2 regions of the Gordonia sp. NPDC003422 genome follow, and region 2 is predicted to be linked to the other one. Evidence: predicted binding sites of a transcription regulator. Region 2 holds the regulator's gene; the other holds the start of a gene.
What was found. The regulator LexA, encoded in region 2, represses DNA repair genes until DNA is damaged. The targets are predictions, from matches to a motif close to CGAACANNTGTTCG.

Region 1: a site for LexA is predicted at 2,365-2,378, ahead of ACWDTF_RS09935 (SAV_6107 family HEPN domain-containing protein). Genes of this name have one in related genera too.

What each region holds. Positions count from the first base shown of each region.
Region 1 is NZ_JBSFQL010000009.1:90,690-95,102, forward strand. It holds gene mraZ (division/cell wall cluster transcriptional repressor MraZ) at 135-575, opposite strand; gene ACWDTF_RS09930 (DUF3040 domain-containing protein) at 1,177-1,581, opposite strand; gene ACWDTF_RS09935 (SAV_6107 family HEPN domain-containing protein) at 1,759-2,247, opposite strand; gene ACWDTF_RS09940 (GNAT family N-acetyltransferase) at 2,473-3,132, shown strand; gene ACWDTF_RS09945 (phytoene desaturase family protein) at 3,129-4,413, shown strand, end outside.
Region 2 is NZ_JBSFQL010000003.1:101,854-106,266, reverse strand. It holds gene hrpA (ATP-dependent RNA helicase HrpA) at 1-309, shown strand, start outside; gene nrdR (transcriptional regulator NrdR) at 283-783, opposite strand; gene ACWDTF_RS03895 (LysM peptidoglycan-binding domain-containing protein) at 884-1,435, opposite strand; gene lexA (transcriptional repressor LexA) at 1,714-2,421, shown strand; gene ACWDTF_RS03885 (phosphoenolpyruvate--protein phosphotransferase) at 2,993-4,413, opposite strand, start outside.

The DNA.
Region 1 (4,413 bases), on a different contig from region 2:
GGAGGTGGCACTTCGGGTGAGTCGGGGTCCCGACCCGGTCACGCACCTGGCGTTGGGGAAGTACGCCAGGGTCGGACCGGGCCGGGGCCTCGTACCACCCGAAGCCCTGTTCATCTGTCCGCCCATCATCTCGGCTACAAGACCGCGTTCAACGCGGCCGAGTTCGCGGCCGAGAAGTTCTCCTCGTGCTGGCTCTGGTAGTCACGCCATGCGACGGCATCCCAGATCTCCAGGTGATCGAAACTGCCGAACACCACACATTCCTTGGTCAGTCCCGCGTACGCCCGATGGTCGGCGGACAACGGGATCCGCCCCTGCCCGTCGGGCCGCTGCTCCTCCGAACTGGCGAAGAAGTAGCGCTGGTAGGCGCGGGCTTCCGGATCGTTGCGGGACGCCTCGACGATCTTCTCCGCCATCGCGTCGAACTCTTCGGTTCGATACACCGACAGGCTGTGGTCTTGGCCCTTTGTGACCATCACCCCTCCTGCCAGCGCGTCGCGAAACTTGGCGGGCAACGTGAGTCGCCCTTTGTCGTCCAGCTTGGGCGTGAATGTGCCGACAAATCGCACTGCCATGTCGGTACCTCCCGCCCACCGGGTTCGGCATTTCCGGTCTGCCTCACCCGGTGCTGCCACAGTACCCCACTTTCCACCACTTTCCACCCCCTCGTGGCCCTGTGTGGGCAAAAGCCATCAAAGGACCAGCTCAGAGGCTAGAAATTGGGTGGGGGAAATTTTGTGGCAACGGCGATTCACGATGCTCTTTGGGCATATCAGAGTGACAGATTGCGTCGTCCGGGTCACATGTGACGTGCTCCGACGCAATGGTGGGGCACAGTGGGGAGTCCAGGTGGGGCGCAGTGGGGAGCCCGGGTGGGGCACGGCGGGGAGTCGCGCGGACAAAAGTAGGGGAAGAAACTCGTCCCCTACCCTTGGTGTCCTCCCCCAGAAAATTCTCGCGGAGGACTACGAACCCCGGGTAGGAAGTTCTTCCCCTAGATTTTGCGGCAGGACGCCGACGCATTTCCCCAGGTCGCAGCGCCGCTCACCGAACTCTTCGGATCGGGACGGGATGGACCACCGGAAAGCGCGAGAGCCGCGCACCTCGGTGCGCGGCTCTGGCGGTACGTACGTAAAGTGTCAGCGAACGTGTCAGCCGACGTGTGGCGTGCTCAGATCACTCCTGCTCGAAACGGCGATTGAAGCGTTCTTCCATCCGCTCGGACAGCTTGCGCTTCTGCGCGCCCGCCCCTCCGGACTGCTTCTTGCCGCCCCGACGCGATCGGTCGCCGCCGGCCGCGTCGGAACCCCCGCCCCAGAGCGCGAAGAGCCCAGCGGCAAACATGACGAGGAACCCGATGAGACTCACGATCGGGAAGCCGCCGATGTCGATACCCACGACGAGCCCACCGACCAGCAGGACGAGCCCGACGACAAAGATCGCCACGGCCTGCAGCCGCCTGCGGCCGCTCGCCTTTCCGAGGCGCCGACGCTTCACACTGGACGCAAACTTGGGGTCTTCCGCGTACAGAGCGTTTTCGATCTGTTCGAGCATGCGCTGCTCGTGCTCCGAAAGTGGCACCGACCCTCCTTCTCCCAACTGGCCGCGTAACGCCGACTACGACGTCACCCTCGGGCGCATTTTCATGCGAATGCGCCTGTTCTGATCCCATGATACGAGGTGAATGCACCTCCGACCACCATTACCTGCCGTTCTGCGTCGATCTGTCGTCAACGGCGTCGCGGTGAGCGGCTCACGTCACGCCGTACGGCCCATCGAATCGTTCCCCTGACTCACCCGGCCCTGCTCATAAGCGATGACGTGAGCCTCGACGTGCTGCAGGAATCCGGTGACCGCCACGCGCATCGCGGCAACGTAGCGCGGGTCGATCGTTCGAACGATCCCTGACTCGATGCGCATGCGGGTGGCCGACAGCGACGCGAAGACCTGCACCTCGCGGGCCAGCTCAGGAACCACGACGACCGTGCGCGACCACGCGTCGGTGGCCCCACGCCGCGGACGTCCGGGCAGTTCGTGGACGGCGAGCGCTGCGCCCGCCGCACGTAGCGCGGCCAGGTAGTACTGGCGGAATCGCTCGGGGTCGTCGGGGACACCGTCCGCGTTGCCGAACAGGATGTGCGCACGGTCCAGCAGATCTCGTGCGCGGCCCACCACGATCGGGTCTGCAGCCACCCGGCCCGCGGCAGGCACCGACCGGCGTCGGGCCTGCGATCGGCGATCGCGCATGATTCCTCCAGACTCCAGGAGCGTCTCGGACGCTCCGGCGGCAGGCGCTTCCCTCGCCCACCGCCGAAGCGACGCGTCGTCGGGGTGCGCGCGAACAGCTTGCGGAGGCACATCCATCGAACACCCGTTCGACACGTTCAATATAGCTAGCTCTGCTCCATCCTTCAAGACGGGTGTGACAAGTTCCCCCACCCCGACCATCCCGAGAGAAAGGTCAGCGAGGCGTTGACGATCCGGCTGGTCACCCTGACCGGGCAGGATGCCCGACTGTGGCTCGAACCCGCCCTCGACATCTACGTGACCGCGATGGGATACCCGCGCGGCACGGAGGTGCACCGGGCAGCGCTGTGGCGCGAGCACATCGGGCGGCCCGGATGGCGTGCGCTGGGAGCGGTGACCACGGTGTCGCCGCACGAGGCCCACACCCTGCCCGGCTCACGCCGCCGGGTGCAGCCGCCGGTGGGGCTCGGGGAGAACGACGTCCTCGTCGGCATCGCCTACGGCTACACCGGCGCGCCCGACCAGTGGTGGAATCAGCAACTCCGCCTCGGGTTACGCCAACGTGGGCATCCAGCCGAGGTCGTCGAAGGGATTGCGGCCGACTATTTCGAACTCACCGAACTGCACGTGCACCCGAGCGCCCAGGGTCGCGGAATCGGACAGTGGCTGCTGGGCCGGCTGCTGACCGAACGGCCCGAGAGTCACGTCCTGCTGTCCACTCCGGAGATCCCCGAGGAACGCAATCGCGCGTGGTCGCTGTACCGGCGAATGGGATTCACCGACGTCCTGCGAAACTTCACGTTCACCGGCGATCCGCGCCCCTTCGCATTCCTCGGCCGTCGGCTTCCGGTCGACCTCGGGCCGGCAGCCGGACCGCAACCGTGAGCACCCAAACGTGCGGTGGGGCCGGCATCGCCGACGCCATCGTCATCGGATCGGGCCACAACGGTCTGGTCGCGGCGGCATACCTGGCGCAGGCCGGCCGCGACGTCGTCGTCGTGGAGCGCGACACGGTCCCGGGTGGTGCCACGTCGACGGTGGAACGCTTCCCCGGCTACCGGGTCGATCGCGGCTCCTCGGCACATCTGATGATCCGGCACTCCCCCATCCTCGACGAACTCCGTCTGCCCGAGGCGGGTCTGCAGTACTTGGACTGCGATCCGTGGGCATTTGTCCCCGCCACCGACTCGGCGCCGCCCATCGTGTTCCGCACCGACCTCGACGCCACCTGCGCATCGATCGAAAAGGCTTGCGGCCCAGCCGACGCCGACGCATATCGACGCTTCGTGGCAACCTGGGGACCGCGTGCCGAGGCCGTGATGCGCACCTTCTACCGGCCGGCCACGCCGGGACGATTCGCGGGCGCGTTCGTCGGACTCGGTGACACTGCGTCGACGGCACGCACCGGAATCGCCGGTCGCCGCGCCGGGCAGATGATGGCGCTCTCGCAAGAACTGATGGGCTCGGGCGACTCGCTCCTCGACCGCTGGTTCTCCTCCGAACACCTCAAGGCGGGGCTGGCCTGGTTCGGTGCGCAGTCCGGACCACCGATGAGCGCACCGGGCACCGCACCGATGGTCGGGTTTGCGGCACTCATGCACCGGATACCACCCGGACGCGCCGTCGGGGGCAGCGGCGCACTCGCACAGGCGCTGATCGCGCGCATCACCGGCGACGGCGGCGCGGTTGCGGTCGGCACCCCGGCCGAATCGATCACTCGCTGCTCCGACCATTGGCGCGTCGAGTTCGACGGATCGCCACCCCGCTGTACCCATCAGGTGATCGCCGCCTGCCACGTGCTCACCACCCTCGACTTGCTGACCGCGGGTGGCTTCGATGCCGACACTGCGCGGCGGTGGCGGTCGTCGGTGGTCGTCGGCAACGGCATCGGGATGGCGGTTCGGGTGGGCACCACGGCACTGCCGGACTATCCCGGGCTGCCATCGGGGCTGCCTGCACACAGCGTGCACTCCGGCCTGGGTCTGCTCGTCACCGATCGCGCCCACCTCGTGCGTGCCCAGGCCGCGGCGGCGGTCGGCGAGCTACCCGAGCGTCCGGCCTGCGTCGCCATGAGTTACTCCGCGATCGACCCGACCCTCGCTCCACCCGGACGACACCTGCTGACGCTCTGGGCTCAGTGGCATCCGTACCGACTTGCGGGCGAGC
Region 2 (4,413 bases):
TTCGTCCGCGTCACCGGGCGTACTCACCTGTCCGAGTTGCCGCGCTACCTTCTCGCCGCACAGACCAGGTTGGCAGCGCTGCCCGCATCGGCGGCACGCGACCAGGAAGGCGTCGCGGTCATCGACCGCGTGACCCAACGCTGGAATCAGCGTCTCGCGCAGGTGTCGGCGGCCAGGCGGGACGCGGTCAACGAAGAAGCCCACTGGCTCGTCGAGGAACTGCGGGTGGGTGTGTTCGCCCAGCGCATCGGAACCGCGTACCCCGTATCCGAGAAAAGGGCGCTACGAACCCTGGACAGACTCGGCTGACACCTTGGTATCGGCGCCATTCGTTGCGACCGAACGGCCTTGGAGGTCGTCGATCTCACGCTGGAAGTCGTCGAGCGAATCGAACGACCGGTACACCGAGGCGAAGCGCAGGTAGGCCACCTCGTCGAGGTTGCGCAGCGGTCCGAGGATCGCGAGACCGACCTCGTTGCTCGGGATCTCGGCCGAACCGCTGGCGCGGACGGCGTCTTCCACCTGTTGCGCCAACTGTGCGAGGTCGTCGTCGCCGACCTCGCGCCCCTGACATGCGCGACGGACCCCGCGCATCACCTTTTCCCGACTGAACGGTTCGGTCACGCCGTTGCGTTTCACCACGGCGAGCACCGCGCTCTCCACCGTGGAGAAGCGGCGGCCGCACTCAACGCACGCCCGACGCCGCCGGATGGCCTGCCCCTCGTCGGCGACACGCGAGTCGATGACCTTGGTGTCCTCGTTCTTGCAGAAGGGGCAGCGCATGTGATCCTCACGCCTGTCGCGGGACACGGCGGCACATGCGAGTCGTACGCCGGGTCGGTTCCCGACCGGTCCCTGTGACATCGAGGATACCGCCCGCCGATCAGCGGTACGCGGGTGTCAGCAGTGGCTGCCCGACCCGAAGTCCGCTGGACTCCAGGTCATTCAGCTCCAGAATCTCGTCGATGACCACTTGGCGCGGAACGTCCGGCGCCACCCGCGCCGCAATGGTGCTCAGCGAGTCACCCGCCCGCACGTGCGTCACCTGGGTACTCGTCGGCGACGGGGTCTGCGACTCGGCGTAGTTGTTGCCGACGATGCCGATCACCCACACCGACACCGCGAGCGCGAGACCGGCGAGCACCCCGAGCGCGGTGGCACGCCGACGCGCGTACACGGCGGATGCGGGCCGTTTGGACCCGCGACGCCCCACCGCCTCGCCGCACCGCGTCGAGGTCGGCGCGACCCCCGGCATCGGCGCGTCGGCGCGACCTGCCGGGCTGGTCTGCCCGATCGGCCGGCCGGTCGGCCGCGTGATGCCGCGCGGCGCGGGCTGCGTCCGCAGCGGCGTGCCGGCCGCCTTACGAGTGGTGACAATGGTCGAGTCCACGCTGGTGCGGGCGCGGCCCGAACGGGTGAGTGTCGCGCTGGTCATGCTGGCCTCCGGGGGTGCTCGTGGCGGTTGTGCCGGGTACTCGGGCAGTTCGGCGAACGCGCTGTCGAGGACGTTCGACGGCCTCGATCACGTGTTCGATGAACTGATGTTCGAGTTGTACCACGCCCGACCGACAAAGTCGCGCCACACCTCGAACAAATGTTTGAAGTGATCGTCGCGCTCCGCTAGGCTCGGGCCCACGGACATGTCAACACCCGCCGCCGACAACCAGCCGATTCGCTCTCAAGCGAGGCGGCGACAGAGAGGAATCCGAGCAGATGAGCGACTCACGGCCCAAGCGCACCGGAACTCGGAGCGATGATCGCGACCAGGACGCTCCCATCGATCCTGCCGCCGCCGAGGCGTCGCTGACCGCGCGTCAGCGCGGCGTGCTGGACGTGATCCGGCAATCGGTGCGCGAACGTGGCTATCCCCCGAGCATCCGCGAGATCGGCGACGCGGTCGGACTCACCTCGACATCGTCGGTCGCCCACCAGCTGCGCACGCTGGAGCGCAAGGGACTGCTCAAGCGCGACCACAACCGTCCACGCGCGGTCAACGTGCAGGACGCAGATCCGGCCGCGACCAACGCGGGAGGCGATCCGCTGCCGACGCCGACCTTCGTGCCGGTGCTGGGCAGGATCGCCGCCGGTGGACCGATCCTCGCCGAGGAAGCGGTCGAAGACGTGTTCCCACTCCCCCGCGAACTGGTCGGGGACGGCTCACTGTTCCTGCTGCGGGTGGTCGGCGAATCGATGATCGACGCCGCGATCTGCGACGGCGACTGGGTGGTCGTCCGTCAGCAGAGCGTGGCCGAGAACGGCGACATCGTCGCCGCGATGATCGACGGCGAGGCCACGGTGAAGACGTTCAAGCGCAAGAACGGGCACGTCTGGCTCATGCCGCACAACGAGCTGTTCGAGCCGATCCCCGGCGACGACGCCGCCATCCTCGGCAAGGTTGTGACGGTGATGCGCCGGATCTGAGGGCAAGTACACCCCGTCGGATATCTGTACCTTTCAACCCGACCGTGGACCTGGCCAGAAACCTCAGCTGTGGCCAGAAACCGCTGGGGCGCCTCGGGTTTCTGGCCAGACACGCGGTTTCTGCACTCACGCAGCGCCGACGATGCGCCGGGGACACCATCTCGCCCCCGCACAGACCACCCATCCCGAGTGCTCGCATCTGCGCGCGTCTCCCATCCGCGCGCAATGCATTACGAGCAGATGGGAGGAATGCGAGCACCTGTTCCGTCGAGCCCGCTAACGTCGATCGGCGCGTTCTGCGGAACGCGCCGCACGGACGCGGCACCCGCAGAAAGCAGGGGAAGAAACTTCCTCCCCTACCCTCAGAGTCCTCCCCTACAAATTTCTCGGGGACGACTGTGAACCCCGGGGAAGAAACTCTTCCCCTAGATTTTGCGGCACCACACTGACGCATTTGCCCAGGTCAGCGACCTGGGCGCCGCCATCGACAGCGGAAGCACAATCCGTTGAAGTTGTGCCCGGAATCCGGGCACAACTTCATACGGAACCACGGACAGCCGAAGTCTTCGTCTCAGACGGCAGGAGAGAGCGGGGTGGCTGCGGCGTCGAGCACCGACGTCGCGGCCTGACGCGCACCGGCCGGATCCGCGGTTGCCAGTGCTGCAGTGGCGGCTTCGCGGCACGCGTCGAGGGTGACCTCGGCGAGCCGCGCGCCGACGCCGGCCGCGGCGACCGGTGCACTCGAGAGCGAGGTCACCCCGAGCCCGGTCAGCACGCATGCGAGGTTGGGGTCGGCGGCGGCCTCCCCGCACACCCCCACCGGCTTGCCCAACGTCTGACCTGCCGACGCGACCTCGGCGATGAGCTTGAGCACCGCCGGTTGCCACGGGTCGGTCAACGACGCGAGGTCCGCGGACATCCGGTCGGCGGCCATCGTGTACTGCGTCAGATCGTTGGTGCCGATGGATACGAAGTCCACCTCCGCGAGGATGAGCGGCGCCAGAATCGCGACGGCGGGGATCTCGACCATCACTCCGGCGGTCATCCCCCGCGCACGCACCTCCTGCGCGAACGCCGCTGCTTCCCGGGCGCTGGCGATCATCGGTGCCATCACCCACGGTGTCGATCCGGTTTCGGCTGCGGCCCGCGCGATCGCATCGAGTTGGTGCGCTCGAATCTCCGGGTTCTCCACCGCGATTCGGTCGCCACGAACTCCTAGTGCCGGATTTGCCTCGTCTTTGTGGTTGACGAATTTGAGCGGTTTGTCGGAGCCCGCGTCGAGCGTGCGAACCACGACCTTCTGCCCGGGAAATGCCTCGAGCACTTCGCGGTAGATGCCCGCCTGCTCGTCGACCGTCGGCTCGTCGGGGCGGTCGAGGAAGGCCAACTCGGTGCGGAACAGCCCGATCCCTTCGACGGGGTATCCGGTGGCCGTGCGTGCCGACGCCCCGTCCGCGACGTTGGCGAGCACCGAGACCTCGTGTCCGTCGGCGGTGCGCCCGGGCCCGTGCCAGGCGGCGACCGCTTCCGCACGCCGACGACTGGCATCGACCTGTGCTCGCGCCGTCGCCTCGTCGGGGCCGATGGTGATGGTGCCGAGCGTGCCGTCGATCAGCACGGGGGTTCCGGCCGGCACCGTCGTCAGATCCGATACCGCGACCACACAGGGAATCCCGAGTTGCCGGGCGATGATGGCGGTGTGACTCGTCGGGCCGCCGAGCCGGGTGACGAGGGCGACGGTGGTCGCCGGATCGAGTCCGGCGGTGTCCGCGGGCGCGAGATCGTCGGCGAGCAGGACAGACGGTTCGATCGGTTCCGGCACACCTGGTTCGGGCAGGCCGAGAAGTTCGGCGAGGACGCGGTCGCGCACGTCGTTGAGGTCGGTGACTCGCTCGGCCATGAGCCCGCCGAGCTTGGTGAACATGGTGGCGAACTGTTCGGTTGCCGCAGCCGCTGCCGCAGGCGCAGGCGATCCTTTGCGAATCAGTCCCG